3 regions of the Dehalobacter restrictus DSM 9455 genome follow, and region 1 is predicted to be linked to each of the others. Evidence: riboswitches for the same ligand, from Rfam matches in the RefSeq annotation. Region 1 holds a riboswitch; each other region holds the start of a gene.

Evidence for each region. Region 1 has a riboswitch for cyclic di-AMP ahead of kamA (lysine 2,3-aminomutase). Riboswitches for the same ligand answer to the same signal wherever they lie in the genome.
Region 2: linked by a shared signal. The riboswitch ahead of kamA (lysine 2,3-aminomutase) and the one ahead of kamA (lysine 2,3-aminomutase) in region 1 are both predicted to bind cyclic di-AMP.
Region 3: linked by a shared signal. The riboswitch ahead of DEHRE_RS07660 (NlpC/P60 family protein) and the one ahead of kamA (lysine 2,3-aminomutase) in region 1 are both predicted to bind cyclic di-AMP.

What each region holds. Positions count from the first base shown of each region.
Region 1 is NZ_CP007033.1:46,877-51,839, reverse strand. It holds gene DEHRE_RS00270 (radical SAM/SPASM domain-containing protein) at 1-51, shown strand, start outside; gene DEHRE_RS00265 (U32 family peptidase) at 66-1,259, shown strand; gene DEHRE_RS00260 (hypothetical protein) at 1,261-2,037, shown strand; gene DEHRE_RS00255 (radical SAM protein) at 2,150-3,130, shown strand; sodium ion sensor (DUF1646 type) at 3,258-3,311, shown strand; cyclic di-AMP (ydaO/yuaA leader) riboswitch at 3,372-3,508, shown strand; gene kamA (lysine 2,3-aminomutase) at 3,651-4,928, shown strand; gene ablB (putative beta-lysine N-acetyltransferase) at 4,909-4,963, shown strand, end outside.
Region 2 is NZ_CP007033.1:961,290-966,252, forward strand. It holds gene kamA (lysine 2,3-aminomutase) at 1-1,132, opposite strand, end outside; cyclic di-AMP (ydaO/yuaA leader) riboswitch at 1,438-1,575, opposite strand; sodium ion sensor (DUF1646 type) at 1,629-1,683, opposite strand; gene recQ (DNA helicase RecQ) at 2,024-3,814, shown strand; gene DEHRE_RS04610 (YaiI/YqxD family protein) at 3,798-4,250, shown strand; gene DEHRE_RS04615 (PD-(D/E)XK nuclease family protein) at 4,299-4,963, shown strand, end outside.
Region 3 is NZ_CP007033.1:1,592,038-1,597,000, forward strand. It holds gene DEHRE_RS07650 (M24 family metallopeptidase) at 1-15, opposite strand, end outside; gene DEHRE_RS07655 (TrpB-like pyridoxal phosphate-dependent enzyme) at 519-1,889, shown strand; cyclic di-AMP (ydaO/yuaA leader) riboswitch at 2,093-2,227, shown strand; gene DEHRE_RS07660 (NlpC/P60 family protein) at 2,231-3,427, shown strand; gene DEHRE_RS07670 (DUF456 domain-containing protein) at 3,697-4,176, shown strand; gene DEHRE_RS07675 (ABC transporter ATP-binding protein) at 4,377-4,963, shown strand, end outside.

The DNA of each region.
Region 1 (4,963 bases):
GAAACTCCTGCTCACGCTGAAAACAAGCTGAAGGAGTTTCTCGTTATTTAAGAGAGGTTGATATTATGATCAATATCTTTAAGAAAAAACAAAAATTCCAACCCCCAAACCAGCCGCGGGAACTGTACTATTCAGTTCCTTTATTGTATGACTATGGGTATATTCAGGAATTAATAAAACTTAACAGCCAGGATAAGGCGAAGTATAAGATCCGCTCCGTATATAACAGTCTGCCTGTTACATCCTACGCCAAATCAGGGCATGAACATGGCCGGTCGGTTAATTTGCAGGAAGACAGCGGCAAAATCCGGACACTGGAAGATTTAAGGCCTTATATAAAAGAGCTTTCCGATAACGGGATGGCCTTCATTTATCTGATGAATAATATCTCAACTATTTCCCTGTATGACTTTGAATCAAATATTCCCCAACTGAAGCAGTTTGTCGAGCATTTGGCGGATATCGGGGTGCGAAGCATTACGGTTGGGAGCCAGCTTCTTGCCGACTTTTTGAAAGAGGAATTCAGCGGGTTGGCAGTAAACGCTTCAACGATGATGGATATCCGGTCAATCAACCAAGCGAAGTATGTGAGCGAAAATCTAGGGCTCTCCAATATCATTCCTGCTTCCGATCTCAACAAGGATTTTGCTTTTATAGAATCATTTAAAAAACTGCTGCCTGATGTTGGCTTGGAATTGATGGCCGATGAGGGCTGTATCTTTTGTTGCCCGACAAAGAATATTCATTATGCCTTGTTTGGCAAGCAGGAAAACATTCATAAATGCAGCGCTTTATTCCGGGAATTCCCTAAATTCATTTGCGATCAGATTACCTTTAAAAGTCCTGCGATTCAAATGGTGCTGAACCGGATTATTTACCCTTGGGAAATCCCCTATTATGAGAAAGTCGGGGTTAGCAGCATCAAGCTGGTTGGCAGGGATCACCCTAAGCCGGAATTGGTCAATAAGATAAAGGCCTATATGCTTGGCGCTACCGATCCGGAATATGCGCTGAATGAATTCTATAATACTTACAATTCACGTTTTATGAATAAAGTTTTCAATCAGTACGGGACGCTGAAGATGAAGGAAATATTTGAGTTTTTGCCAAAGCTAGATTATTTCATGGAAAAAAAGCCGCAATGCGCCGCCCAATGCGGGGCTACATGCAAGTATTGTTTTCATAAAGCGGAACAAATTGAGCATTATGTTGCGGGGAAAGGGCAGGAAGGTCCATTATCCTGTGCAGTAGGTGGGTGATATGGCAAGAACGTTTTCCAGATTGAAAAAATTGCTGTTTGCCTTTCTTTCACTAAGCATTCTTCATACATCAATAACTCAAGACTTGGTTCTTGACAACAATCATCCGGATCGGCCAAAAGCCAAAGACGGCAAATACTCCAAGGCTTTGGGCCTTAATTTTTCCTTGCAGCCCGAGAAAGCTTTCGCTTGGGTGGAATGGTCCTGGCCCAACTCCGGATGGACTAATTATGGAAATTATGGCGCTTATACCGATGTATACAACAACACTTACGGCAATTATGTAAATTGGAACGCCAACTACTCTAATTCCGGTGCTTGGGAAAACCATACGCAATGGGAAAACCATACCGAAACATGGAGCCAATATTCGAATTGGACTGCTTATTCGAATTACAGCAACTACAGTAACTATAGTAACTATGGCAACTATGGTGATTGGGGCGCTTACAGCAATTATAGCAATTGGAATAATTGGACGCCGCCCCCCTCGGTTGTAGCAAGTGTACAGGCCATCGCATTTCCAAACACCACAATCCAGATTACAGCGACGACTACCGGGGCCACCACTTCCGTTACTGCGACCAATACTTTAAATTCAACAGTAATTCCCTTTACAAATACCGGAGGAAATACGTGGGTGGGATATTTTACGATCCCTGCCGGGACAACTGTTCAGCCGATAACTTTTTATGTTACTGCCAGCAATAGTTCGGGATCAAGCAATGCTGTTGCTATCACAAACGTAAAGCACTTTCAAAATGTAATTACCCGGTAAATGAAAGCATCAATGCTATTTTTTTGCTGTCCGGAATGTTATATAAAGATATCTCTTTCTCCTTTTTCATTTTTATTTGTGCCGCCAGCGGCGCGGCTGAATGGAGGTTACTATGAATATTATGTTAAATAATTACTGCAACTTAAATTGTTCATATTGCTTTGCAAATTGTGATCCGAAGAACAAGGTCGATATTTCCGATGACAATTATGGATATATAATCAATTTCTTTAAGAAGTCGGCGCATATTGATTTAAGGCTGCTCGGGGGGGAACCGACATTGCATCCGAACTTTGAAAAGTGGGTGAATCAAGGAATAGATGATCCATTTTTCCGGAGAATCCAGATTTTCACCAATGCCATCGCTTTAGATAATGCCTTGAGCCGATCCATTGTGGATAACAAGGTTTCATTTTTGATTAATCTTAATGGATCCGATGTAATCGGCGAGCATCTATATAATAAGACAATAGACAATGTAGAAAACCTGGTATTCGAATATCGCAGAAAGAATATCGAACCTCAAGTTACGCTCGGCATTAATATCTTCGAGCCAAATTTTAAATATCAATATATTATTGAGCAAAGCAAAAGACTAAAATTAAAGACCATCCGGTATAGTATTACTGTGCCCTCAGATAACAATCGGAATGGCAGTCTCGAACATTACGCGAGTTTTGTTCCTGCATTAGTTGACTTCTTAGATGATTGCCATAGAAACGGGATTTCTCCTCATGTTGATTGCAATAATCCGCCCAAGTGTATTTTTTCCAATGAGCAGCTTGTGAATTTCATTTACTCAGGTTTCGATCTTATTCACAAGGGAATATGTTCGCCGGTTATGGATATAAGGCCTGACTTGAGCGTCGCTCGATGTTTCGTTTTTGAAGATTATCTAAGGGTAAATATTAAAGATTTTAATACCGTTCAAGATGTCAACGATTTTTTTCTGCTTGAAATTGACAGTAAAAGATATAGCAGTCCTCCGTTTAAGCAATGCCATGGATGCAGGTTCTGGGACGAAAAGAAATGTATCAGTGGTTGTTTAGGTTATAATATCAAGGGAAAATCATCTGCTTGCTATGCCAGATAGCTTTCTGTTCTACAATTCTATCAACCAAATATTAACAGTTTAAATTGACATGTGGGTAGCTTAATGTTATCTTATAAAAGAAAGCTTAATTATTAACTTAATTAAAGAATTTTATAAGGTTAGTTTCGGTTGGAATGGTTATTACCATTTTCAAGAGAAGCGGGCTCTGGGGTGGGAGGCTACCAAATGTTGGTATAGCTATCCACCTTTATTTATTCTTTTTAAGACAACAACAACTGAATATATTTATACGCTGAATCCGTTAGGAACGGGAGACCCAAACAATAGGGGTGAATTCAAAGCGGTTGCTTTGGTAGGGTTAAGCTCTTTCGACCCGAATCCGTCAGCTAATCTCGTAAGCGTTGGAAGAGAAGGTGATTGATATGCTTAATTACACCTTTAGTTAAGGTATATATTTTGGCATACGCTGCAGATACTTCTCTGTAGCTTTTTGTTTTATATACCACAAATATTGAGGATGACAATCTTCAATGAGAATCTGAAGGGGGAATTAAATAATATGCAAAGAAATTTTAGGGATATACCCTTGTATAAAAATGTAACGGAAGAACAATGGCAGGACTGGAAGTGGCAGATTTCCAGCAGAATTACAAGGATTGATCAATTGGAACAAGTAGTCAACCTTACCCAAGATGAGCGTCAGGGAGTGGCGGTAAGTCTAAAAAAATTACGTATGGCAATAACGCCCTACTATTCTACACTTATGGATCCAAATGACGAACATTGCCCGGCAAGAAGACAAGCTATTCCAACGATTCATGAAACCAAAATCTCCAAATTTGACAGTAGTGATCCGCTGCATGAAACAGCCGACGCGCCGGTTCCCGGCCTTACTCACAGATATCCCGATCGCGTACTGTTGCTTATTACTGATCAGTGTTCAATGTACTGTCGTCACTGTACCAGAAGACGATTTGCCGATCAGGAGGATAAGGCGCTTTCCCTGGATAATATCAAACGGGCAATCAATTATATTAAAGCGCATAAAGAAGTCAGGGATGTGCTTTTGTCGGGCGGGGATCCATTGTGTCTCGCTGATGACAAGCTGGAAGCTATTATAAAATCAATTCGGGAAATTAAACATGTGGAGATAATTCGTATAGGTACTAGAACACCTGTCGTCATGCCTCAGAGAATCACTGATAAGCTCTGCACAATGCTGAAAAAATACCATCCTATTTGGCTGAATACGCACTTTAACCACCCCAAAGAACTGACAGCTGAGGCCAGGGAAGCATGCGGAAAATTGGCTGATGCCGGAATACCTCTTGGCAACCAGTCAGTGCTTTTAAAAGGTATTAATGATTGCCCCTATATTATGCGCGATTTGGTGCAAAACCTGGTTAGATCCAGAATCAGACCATATTACCTTTATCAGTGTGACCTTTCAGAAGGAATAGAGCATTTCAGAACTTCGGTTTCCGTGGGGATAGAAATCATAGAAATGCTGCGGGGACATACCTCGGGTCTAGCTATTCCACAGTTTGTTGTGGATGCGCCGGGGGGCGGTGGTAAGATCCCGGTTAATCCGCAATATTTGATTTCATATTCTCCGGAAAAGGTCATTCTTAGAAATTTTGAAGGTGTAATTTGTACGTATACCGAGCCTGAGGATAAAACGCACCAGTGCCAAAAATGCGGCACATGCGGTAAATTCAAGAATAAAGAATACCGTGGATTAGAAAAGTTATACAGAGGTGAACAAGTATGTTTGATCCCAAGCACAAACGTAAGACTCAACAAGAGGGAGGGGTTTCATGAATACAGATCAAGATAACTTCAAGAATCAATATATAAATATTTCAGATATAG
Region 2 (4,963 bases), 910 kb from region 1:
GGCACTGGTGCGTTTTATCCCGAGGCTCGCTATACGTGCAAATTACACCTTCATAATTTCTAAGAATGACCTTTTCAGGGGAATATGAAATCAAGTATTGTGGATTGACTGGGATCTTCCCCCCGCCTCCAGGCGCATCCACAACAAACTGTGGAATAGCTAGACCCGAGGTATGTCCACGCAGCATTTCTATGATTTCAATCCCTACAGAAACCGGAGTTCTGAAATGCTCTATTCCTTCTGAAAGGTCGCACTGATAAAGGTAATATGGTCTAATTCTGGAGCTTACCAGTTTCTGAACCAAATCACGCATTATATAGGGGCAATCGTTAATGTCTTTTAAAAGTACAGATTGGTTGCCAAGAGGAATTCCGGCATCTGCCAATTTCTCACATGCCATGCGAGCCTCAACTGTCAATTCCTTGGGGTGGTTAAAGTGAGTATTCAGCCAAATTGGATGATATTTTTTCAGCATTTTGCAGAGCGTATCGGTAATTCTCTGAGGCATGACAACTGGTGTTCTTGTGCCTATCCGTATTATTTCCACATGTTTGATTTCTCGTATTGATCTTATGATTGCTTCCAGCCTTTCATCAGAGAGGCATAAGGCGTCCCCTCCTGACAAAAGTACATCTCTGACTTCTTTATGCGCTCTGATATAATTAATCGCCCGTTTGATATTGTCCTGGGAAAGAGCCCTATCCTCATGCCCGGCAAATCGTCTTCTTGTACAGTGGCGACAATACATTGAACACTGATCAGTAATAAGCAAAAGTACCCTGTCCGGATATCTGTGAGTAAGACCCGGGACTGGCGAGTCGACTGTTTCATGCAGCGGATCACAACTGTCGAACTTGGATATTTTAGTTTCATGAACCGTCGGTATTGCTTGCCGCCGTATAGGGCAATGCGCATCATTAGGATTCATGAGCATCGCATAATAGGGTGTTATTGCCATACGTAATTTTTTAAGACTTACTTCTACTCCCTGGCGCTCATCCTGGGTAAGATTGACCACCTGTACCAACTGATCTATTCCGGTGATTCGATTGGCAATCTGCCATTGCCAATCCTGCCATTGTTCTGTCGTTATATCTTTCCATAAAGGTATATCCCTGTAATCTCTCGGCATTTCATTATGCTCCTCTCCAATCTTTATTCAGCCTGTTCCTCCTTTAATCTCTCCTAAATGTTTGCCTCTTTTATGGCTGTGGGCGACTGCATATTGCCGCTACGATTCTGATATCATCTTCTTGTAATAATACTCCGGCAATTTCCTTACCTGTTCTGCCAAGACCCGAAATACATACAGAAATCATAGCAATCCTTCCTTTTTGATAATTGTTTTTTCTTCAATAAAAAATGCTGCAGAGAGGTCCCTGCAGCATATGCCTAAAAAATTTATACCCTAACTAAAGGTGTCATCAAGCATATTAATCACCTTCTCTTCCAACGCTTACGAGATTAGCTGACGGATTCGGGTCGAAAGAGCCTAACCCTACCAAAGCACCTGCTATGGATTCACCCCTATTTGTTTGGGTCTCCCGTTCCATACGGATTCAGCGTTTAAAATAAATTCAGTTTTGTTCTTTGATAAAAACATAAGGTGAAAAGCTAACACATTAAGTAGCCTCCCACCCCAGAGCCTTGTTTCTCTTGAAAATGGCAAGTGCCATTCCAACCGAAAGCAAACGTATTATGTTTTGCATATCCTATTTACTGAATCCAGCCAAAATATTAGCTGATAAATATAGAATAACAAAAGATTAATTTAATGTCAATTTAAAATGTATTTTTTTGGCAATGTTTCCTAACCATGTGAACTACAGTTTCTTGTTCACAGAAACACCTCCTGAAAATAATTGCTGCAACGATATCAACGATATGAAGAATTGTAACAAAAATCCTGAGATTAATAAAGGAAATGACTTTTTTTCGGCGAACTTTAATACATAAAATCGGCCATAGATTCTGCTCTATGGTTATTTTTCTATAATCCCGGCGGATGGGAGATTGATTGGATATGATTGCCAAAGCCAAAGAAGCCCTGCTCAAATATTACGGTTACCGGGAATTCAGAGGAGGGCAGGAGCAAGTGATAGAGAGCCTGCTTCAAAGGCAGGATACGTTAGCCATTATGCCTACGGGGGCAGGTAAGTCGATTGCGTACCAAATTCCGGCGGTTTTATTGGAAGGGGTGACGCTGGTCATTTCCCCCTTAATCTCCCTTATGAAAGATCAGGTAGACAGTCTCGGTCAAACGGGTATTCAGGCGACATTGATCAATAGTTCTATTTCTCTGAAAGAAACCTGGTCGCGCATTGACCGGATGCAGCGGGGCGAGTATAAGCTGGTCTATCTGGCGCCGGAGCGCCTGGAATCCGAGGAGTTTCTTGCCAGTCTGAAGGGGTTGCCAATCCATTTTGTCGCTGTGGATGAAGCGCATTGCGTTTCTCAGTGGGGCCACGACTTTCGTCCGAGCTATTTGCGGATCAGCAAGTTTCTGCAATCCCTGCCCGCAAGGCCGTTGGTCGGAGCTTTCACAGCTACGGCCACCGAGGAAGTCAGACAGGATATCATCCGCTTGCTGGGTCTCAAGGAACCGAATTGCTTTGTCATGGGATTTGACAGGCCGAACCTAAAGTTTTCCGTCCTGCGTGGTGAAAACAAAAAGGTTTTTATCCAGGACCATCTGAAAAATAACCGTAATGATTCGGGAATTATCTATGCCGCAACGCGTAAAGATGTCGATAAACTCTATAAATTACTGAAAGGACAGGGATTCTCAGTCGGTTGTTACCATGCCGGTTTGCCCGATCAGGAACGAAAGCGCAATCAGGAAAAGTTTATCTATGACGAGATTGCTGTGATGGTGGCGACAAACGCTTTCGGTATGGGAATCGATAAATCCAATGTCCGGTTTGTGATTCATTACAACATGCCCAAGAACATTGAAGCCTATTATCAGGAAGCTGGAAGGGCGGGCCGTGACGGAGAGCCGGCAGAATGTTTTCTGCTTTTTAGCCCCCAGGATGTGCAGATTCAAAAAATGATGATTGAAGAAACCATATTCCAGGAACAGCGTGTGGCCAATGAATATAAAAAACTGCAGGCCATGGTCGATTACTGTCATACATCGAGATGTTTAAGACAGACCATTCTGGAGTATTTTGGAGAAACAGAAAGTCCGGATAAATGCCGGCACTGCAGCAACTGCGACGACGACAGGAAAAAAGTCGATGTAACCCTGGACGCCCAAAAAATCCTTTCCTGTGTTTACCGGATGAAGGAACGCTTTGGTTCAGCATTGGTTGCTGAAGTACTTAAAGGCTCCCAGAATAAAAAGGTCCTTCAGTTTGGGTTGGACAGGTTATCTACCCATGGGATCATGAAGGACACACCGCTGCAGGAGATTAAGGACAGGATCAGTTTCCTGGCAGCCGAAGGCTATCTTGTGGTGGCAGGCGGTCAATATCCGGTTCTGAAGCTTGCTCCCAAAGCGGCGGCTGTGCTTAAGGGCCAGGAAAAAGTGTTTCAGATTCAGGTGCAGCGGGAAGAAGTATCGCTCACCGCCGCTGAACAAATATTTGAAAGACTGCGGGCTTTGCGCAGACAGATTGCCCAGCAGGAGGGATTGCCTCCGTACATGATTTTTCCGGACAGCACGCTCAGGGAAATGGCTCAAAGCTGTCCGCAGGACAGGAATGCGCTGATCCGGGTAAATGGCGTTGGCGAAAGAAAACTGCAGAAATACGGGGATCTATTTTTAGCCGAGATCAAGGAGGCCCTGCAAGGATATGAAAATATTGGTTGACGCGGATGCCTGTCCGGTGAAGGAGCTCATTGTGAGCTGCGCGAAACAATTTGAACTTCCGGTCATCATGATCGTCGATACTTCCCATGAACTGAAGGACGACTACAGTATGGTGATCACCGTGGACCAGGATCGGGACAGTGTAGATTTCGCGCTGATGAAGCGGTTGGACAGGGAAGATATTGTTGTCACGCAGGATCATGGACTGGCGGCGCTTGTTCTGGGGAAAGGCGCCAGGGCAATCAATCAAAATGGACTTGTTTATACGGACAGCAATATTGAACGGCTCCTTTTTGAACGTCACGTCGGACAAAAGGTACGGCGTGGGGGAGGAAGAACCACCAATGTTAAGAAAAGAACCAAAGAAAACAATGAATGGTTCAGGACGGCCTTTATTAGGCTGATTGAAGAAACCAAAGACCGTACGTTTGAATAATAAATACACTGTTTTAGTTGGATAATTCTCAGAGGAACGGAGAACAGGATGAGTCTTAGGTTTATTTACGGACGGTCCGGCAGCGGCAAGTCCACCTATTGCCTGAATGAAATAAAGGAACACGTCAAAAACGGAGCGGATCATCCTTTGGTGCTGCTTGTGCCGGAACAGTATACGCTGCAGGCGGAGAGAGACCTGATTAACGTGCTGAAGACCGGAGGGATTCTAAAGACGGAAGTATTAAGTTTCCGCCGCCTGGCATTCAGGGTATTTAACGAGGCGGGTGGAATCACGTACCCGCATATCCACCCAGCAGGCAAGAGCATGTTGATCTACCGTGTCCTCATGCAGATCAAAGAAGAACTGAAGGTCTATACGAGATCAGCCGAGCGCAAAGGGTTTATCAGTTCGCTTTCAGGGCTAATCACGGAGCTGAAACGGTATAATGTTACGCCGGAAGATCTGCAGAACGCCATTGCCGTTATGGTGGACCAACCGCTCAAGGATAAACTGACTGAACTGAATGCCGTCTATTCTGGGTTCGAGGAACTGATCCGGCAAAGATACAGGGACAGTGACGATGATCTTACCCTGACGGCAGCCAAGCTGGAATCCACCACCATTTTTGACGGCGCGGAAATCTGGATTGATGGTTTTGCCGGATTTACACCGCAGGAATACAAAGTCATCACCAGGCTGCTGCTTAAGGTGAG
Region 3 (4,963 bases), 1.4 Mb from region 1:
TATCATAAGTGCCACAGCCAATTCCTCCGTTAGACAATGTATCGCGTACTTCTCTAGAGTTTACCATACTTTGCGTTTTTTCAAAATGGTGCAATTCCCTGACTTTGAAGTTTTACATTTTCTTGACAAAAAGTTAATTTCAAGCTAAGATTTAAGCAATATTTGATACTGTTAAACCGCAGAATGAGAGTAGTAACATGATGTTTGCTGTTTCAAGAGAGCCGCAGTCGGTGGAAAAGCGGTAACAGCACTGATGTGAATGGACTCATGAGGGCCGTGCAGAGATTACAAAGAATGATTGATGTAAGCGTATGCAGGCCGGGAACTCCGCCCGTTATGAATGGAGCGTATGTCCGTCATACGTTTTAAGCGGCGTGTAAACGCAAGTTGGGTGGTACCGCAGAGATCAAAGTCTTTGTCCGATAGTTTGGACAAGGCTTTTTTTTAATAGATTTTCGTTTATTCAACGAAGATTAATCAAAAGATAGTTAATAATAATCTGGAAAGGAATGAAGACCATGACAAGCATACCTTACAAAATCTATTTACCTGAAGAAGAGATGCCCAAGTACTGGTATAATGTAAAAGCTGTTATGAAAGAGCTCCCGCCGCCCTTTATTCATCCGGGCACGATGAAGCCCTGCACCGCAGATGATCTGCGGCCGATCTTCTGTGACGAACTGATTGAACAGGAACTGAACAACACGGACGAATATATCGAAATTCCTGAGGAAGTTCGTGAATACTACAGGATGTACCGTCCTTCCCCGCTCGTGAGAGCCTATAATCTCGAAAAGCTGCTGGATACACCAGCAGAAATCTATTTCAAATTTGAAGGCACGAATACTTCAGGTTCCCACAAATTAAACTCTGCAGCTGCCCAGGTTTATTATGCCAAAAAACAGGGTCTATCTTCCCTGACAACGGAAACCGGTGCAGGACAATGGGGTACGGCCTTATCGATGGCCTGTGCGTTTTATAATATTCCATTAACGGTCTATATGGTGAAGGTGTCTGCAGAACAGAAGCCTTACCGGAAAGCCGTCATTGAAACCTATGGTGGAAAAGTCGTTCCATCTCCTTCCGACACGACGGAAATCGGCCGGAAGATTCTGGCTGAAAACCCCGGCACAGGCGGTTCTCTTGGCTGCGCGATTTCGGAAGCGATTGAAACATCTGTCAAAACCGAAAACTGCCGTTATGTACTTGGCAGCGTACTCGACCATGTCCTGCTGCACCAGTCCGTGATCGGTGAAGAAACCAAGCTTGCCTGTGACAAGTACGGCATTGAGCCTGAAATGATCATCGGCTGTGTCGGCGGTGGGTCAAACTTTGGCGGTCTGGTTGCACCCTTCATGGGTGACAAGATCCGCGGCAAAAACAATATCGAGTTTATTGGTGTTGAACCGGCCTCCTGCCCTTCTCTGACCCGCGGTAAATATGCGTTTGATTTTGGAGATACAGGAAAAACGACGCCCCTGATCAAAATGTATACGCTCGGATCAGGGTTCATTCCCTCTCCGAACCATGCCGGAGGCCTCAGGTATCACGGTATGAGCGGAATTGTTTCCAAACTGTACAATGACCGCTATATGACAGCCCGGGCAGTTGAACAGTCCAAGGTATTTGAAGCAGCTACAGCCTTTGCGCGCTGTGAAGGCATCCTGCCTGCTCCGGAATCCGCACATGCTTTGCGGGTTGCAATGGATGAAGCGCTCAAGTGCAAAGAAACTGGTCAAAAGAAGACCATCCTGTTTGGCCTGACTGGCACCGGATATTTTGATATGGCTGCTTATATGAGCTATAACGCCGGCACAATGACAGACTATATTCCGACCGATGCTGATCTGGAAAAAGGCTTTGCTACGCTGCCAAAAGTGGATCTATAGAATCAGCATTCCTAACAGACTTCGTGATAAGGGAATGTATCTAAACACAGCCTATGAAGGGCGCTTCAAATATAAATTGAGGCGTCCTTCCTTTATATCTCTTGGGCGTTGTAGCTTTGCACAGCGTTATAAAATTTTCGTTCCGAGGCAGGATATTTAAATTATGTGTCGAAATATTACAAAATTGCGTATTATAATATGAACTAAATAAAGAGCTGAATCCAGGCCAGCCTGGAGCGGGGGAACTTCTTTTTCTGGGGTGAATCGCATTTTGCGTAGGGCCTATACCTTTGGTCCGAATCCGTCAACTAACCTCGTAAGCAAAGAAAGGTGAAAATTTGATGCATTTTAAGCAGATCATTTGCGTTATCTTGGCCTGCCTTAAAAAAATATCATGGAAATCACCGCGCCTGCTCGGTGGTTTATTTATTACTATGATATTAATCGGGTCGTTTGCCTGTTACCTTGCCGCTCCAATGAATGCCATCGCTGTCTCAGTCAACGGGAAACAACTTGGACTCGTCTTTAACCAGAATACCGCAGATACACTTATGGCGTCTGCAGCCAAAGAAAAACCTTACGAGATGGCCTATACCAATATCACCGTCAGCAATGCCGATTATCTTCGTTCTGCGCTGCGGCCAAACAATGTTGAAGAAAAAATTAATCAACCCTACGATGCCTATCAGTTCGCCATTAATGGTACTGTGATTGCCGTTTTGCCGGACGCGGAAGATATTGATCAGGTCTTAAAAGAATTTCAGGCGTATTACGTGAAACCAACGAAAGATAATGTCGTGACTTCCGTTAAGATCGCCGAAGACGTCATATCCTCCAAAACAACGGCCGGGCTTTCTCAAATTCAATCACCTGAACAGGTTTTGAAATCTCTGATTGACCATAACTCCCTTACGGTCATCTGTCAGGGAAAATATACGGAAACGCAGAAAATCCAATATGATACCATCACCAAGAAGGATTATAAGCTCGGCTTTGGTAAAAAAGAAGTGATTACGGCAGGCAGTGACGGATCGAAGTCCGTAACCTATTCTTATGTCCAGAGTAACGGCAAGTATTCGGAAAAGCAGGTTGTCAAGGAAACGATTCTCCAGGACGCTGTGACTGAAGTGATTGCCGAAGGCCCGACTGCCAAGCCGATCCTGGTTGCTTCCAGATCCAATAGCTATTCAAATGTCGTTGATTATGCACTGGGCTATGTCGGATGCCCGTATGTTTATGGCGGAATAAGCCCCGGCGGGTTTGACTGTTCCGGATTTACCCGCTATGTATACGCTGCGGCCGGTGTCTCCCTTCCCCATTCCTCTTTCGCGCAGTATGCTTCCGGTACCCCGGTTGGCAGGGATGAGCTGCAGCCGGGAGACCTTGTCTTTTTCTCGACCTATGCCCGGGGCGCCTCACACGTCGGTATTTATATTGGCGGAGGACAATATGTGCACGCCTTTAATTATTCAACCGGCGTTGTCGTATCCAATCTAAGCGCGCATTCGTCCAGTTATCTTGGTGCCCGCAGATATTAACAACTTTGCTGGCAAGAGTTATCAAAACGAACACGATGATGCTAATAGTTTACTTTTAGCATCATTTTTATTTGCGAATCTCTTCCTAATCTCAGCTGATCGTAACCGGCATTGCCAGATTGACACTCTCTGTCATAACCGAGCTGTTTGCATTAAAAAATTGAATTTTTCTTTCCAATCCAGTATATTTATACGGGTAAGCAGCAAATTCATTGGTTATTATCATAGAACATATGAATGATCCTATCTGAAAATGGAGGGAAGAAAGAATGGATATGATTGCTTTAATCATTGCGGTTGTTCTCTTTATTGCGGGTATTGTTGGAACTGTTCTTCCCGTTTTGCCCGGCGTCATTTTGATCTATGCAGGCATGCTGGTCTATGGCTTCATGACAGGCTTCGCAACATTAAATGCCTACTTTTTCATCCTGCAGGCCCTGGTCGTAATCCTGCTGTTCTTTGTGGATTATTTTGCCTCGGCTATCGGAACGAAACGCTTCGGCGGAAGCAAGCAGGCAGCCTGGGGCGCAGTGATCGGCACCATTCTGGGTTTGATCGTTCTTGGACCGCTTGGTATCATTCTCGGTCCGTTTTTGGGGGCGATTGCAGCCGAACTGATCCGTGGTACGGAATTAAAGAAGACAATCCAAATTGGTTTAGGTACACTGCTCGGTGTCCTTGGCGGTACTGCTGTCAAGATCGGTGCCGAAATCATTATGATTGTCTATTTTTTCGTGCGCATCTATTAATGACTTTGCATAAATATTCTATAGAAAGCACATTTCCCCTTTGATTTCTGACAGAAATATTAATTTCATTGTTTCCATAGAATGGGATTTATCCACCTGATTTTTTAATTTTAATGAAATATGCTATACTGTTCCGAGAAAAGAGTAGGATTCCTGCAAGTATTTGCAGGCTTTATTTTTAGAAAGTGTGGCTCTGCAGCATGAATATCCTGAACCGTTTTGTTCGTTATTATAAGCCTTACCGCCTGTTGTTTTATACGGATATGCTTTGTGCAGTGATTGTCTCCGTCGTCGATCTGTCCTTCCCTCAAATCCTAAATCACTTAAACAAAAATGTTTTTACTCAAGGCAGAGAGGTGATCCTGCACAGCATCGGCTTTTTCGGCGCAGCATTGCTGACACTCTACATAATCCGCTACTTTTGCCAGTATTTTATCACTTGCTGGGGCCATATCATGGGAGCCCGGATGGAAGCCGACATGCGCAGGGATTTATTCACGCAGTTTCAAAGGCTTTCTTTCTCTTACTACGACCAGAACAATACCGGTGAGCTGATGTCCAGACTCGTTAACGACCTTTTTGACATTTCCGAACTGGCGCATCACGGACCGGAGAATATCTTTATTTCCTTCCTGAAAATCATCGGGTCATTTGTTTTGCTGATGCTGCTGAATGTGCCAATGACTCTTATCCTGCTCGCTGTCACAGCAATCATGGTGATTTTCAGTATTCAGCGTAATCTCAAGATGAAAGCGGTCTTCTTGGATAACCGGGTCAAAATTGCCAA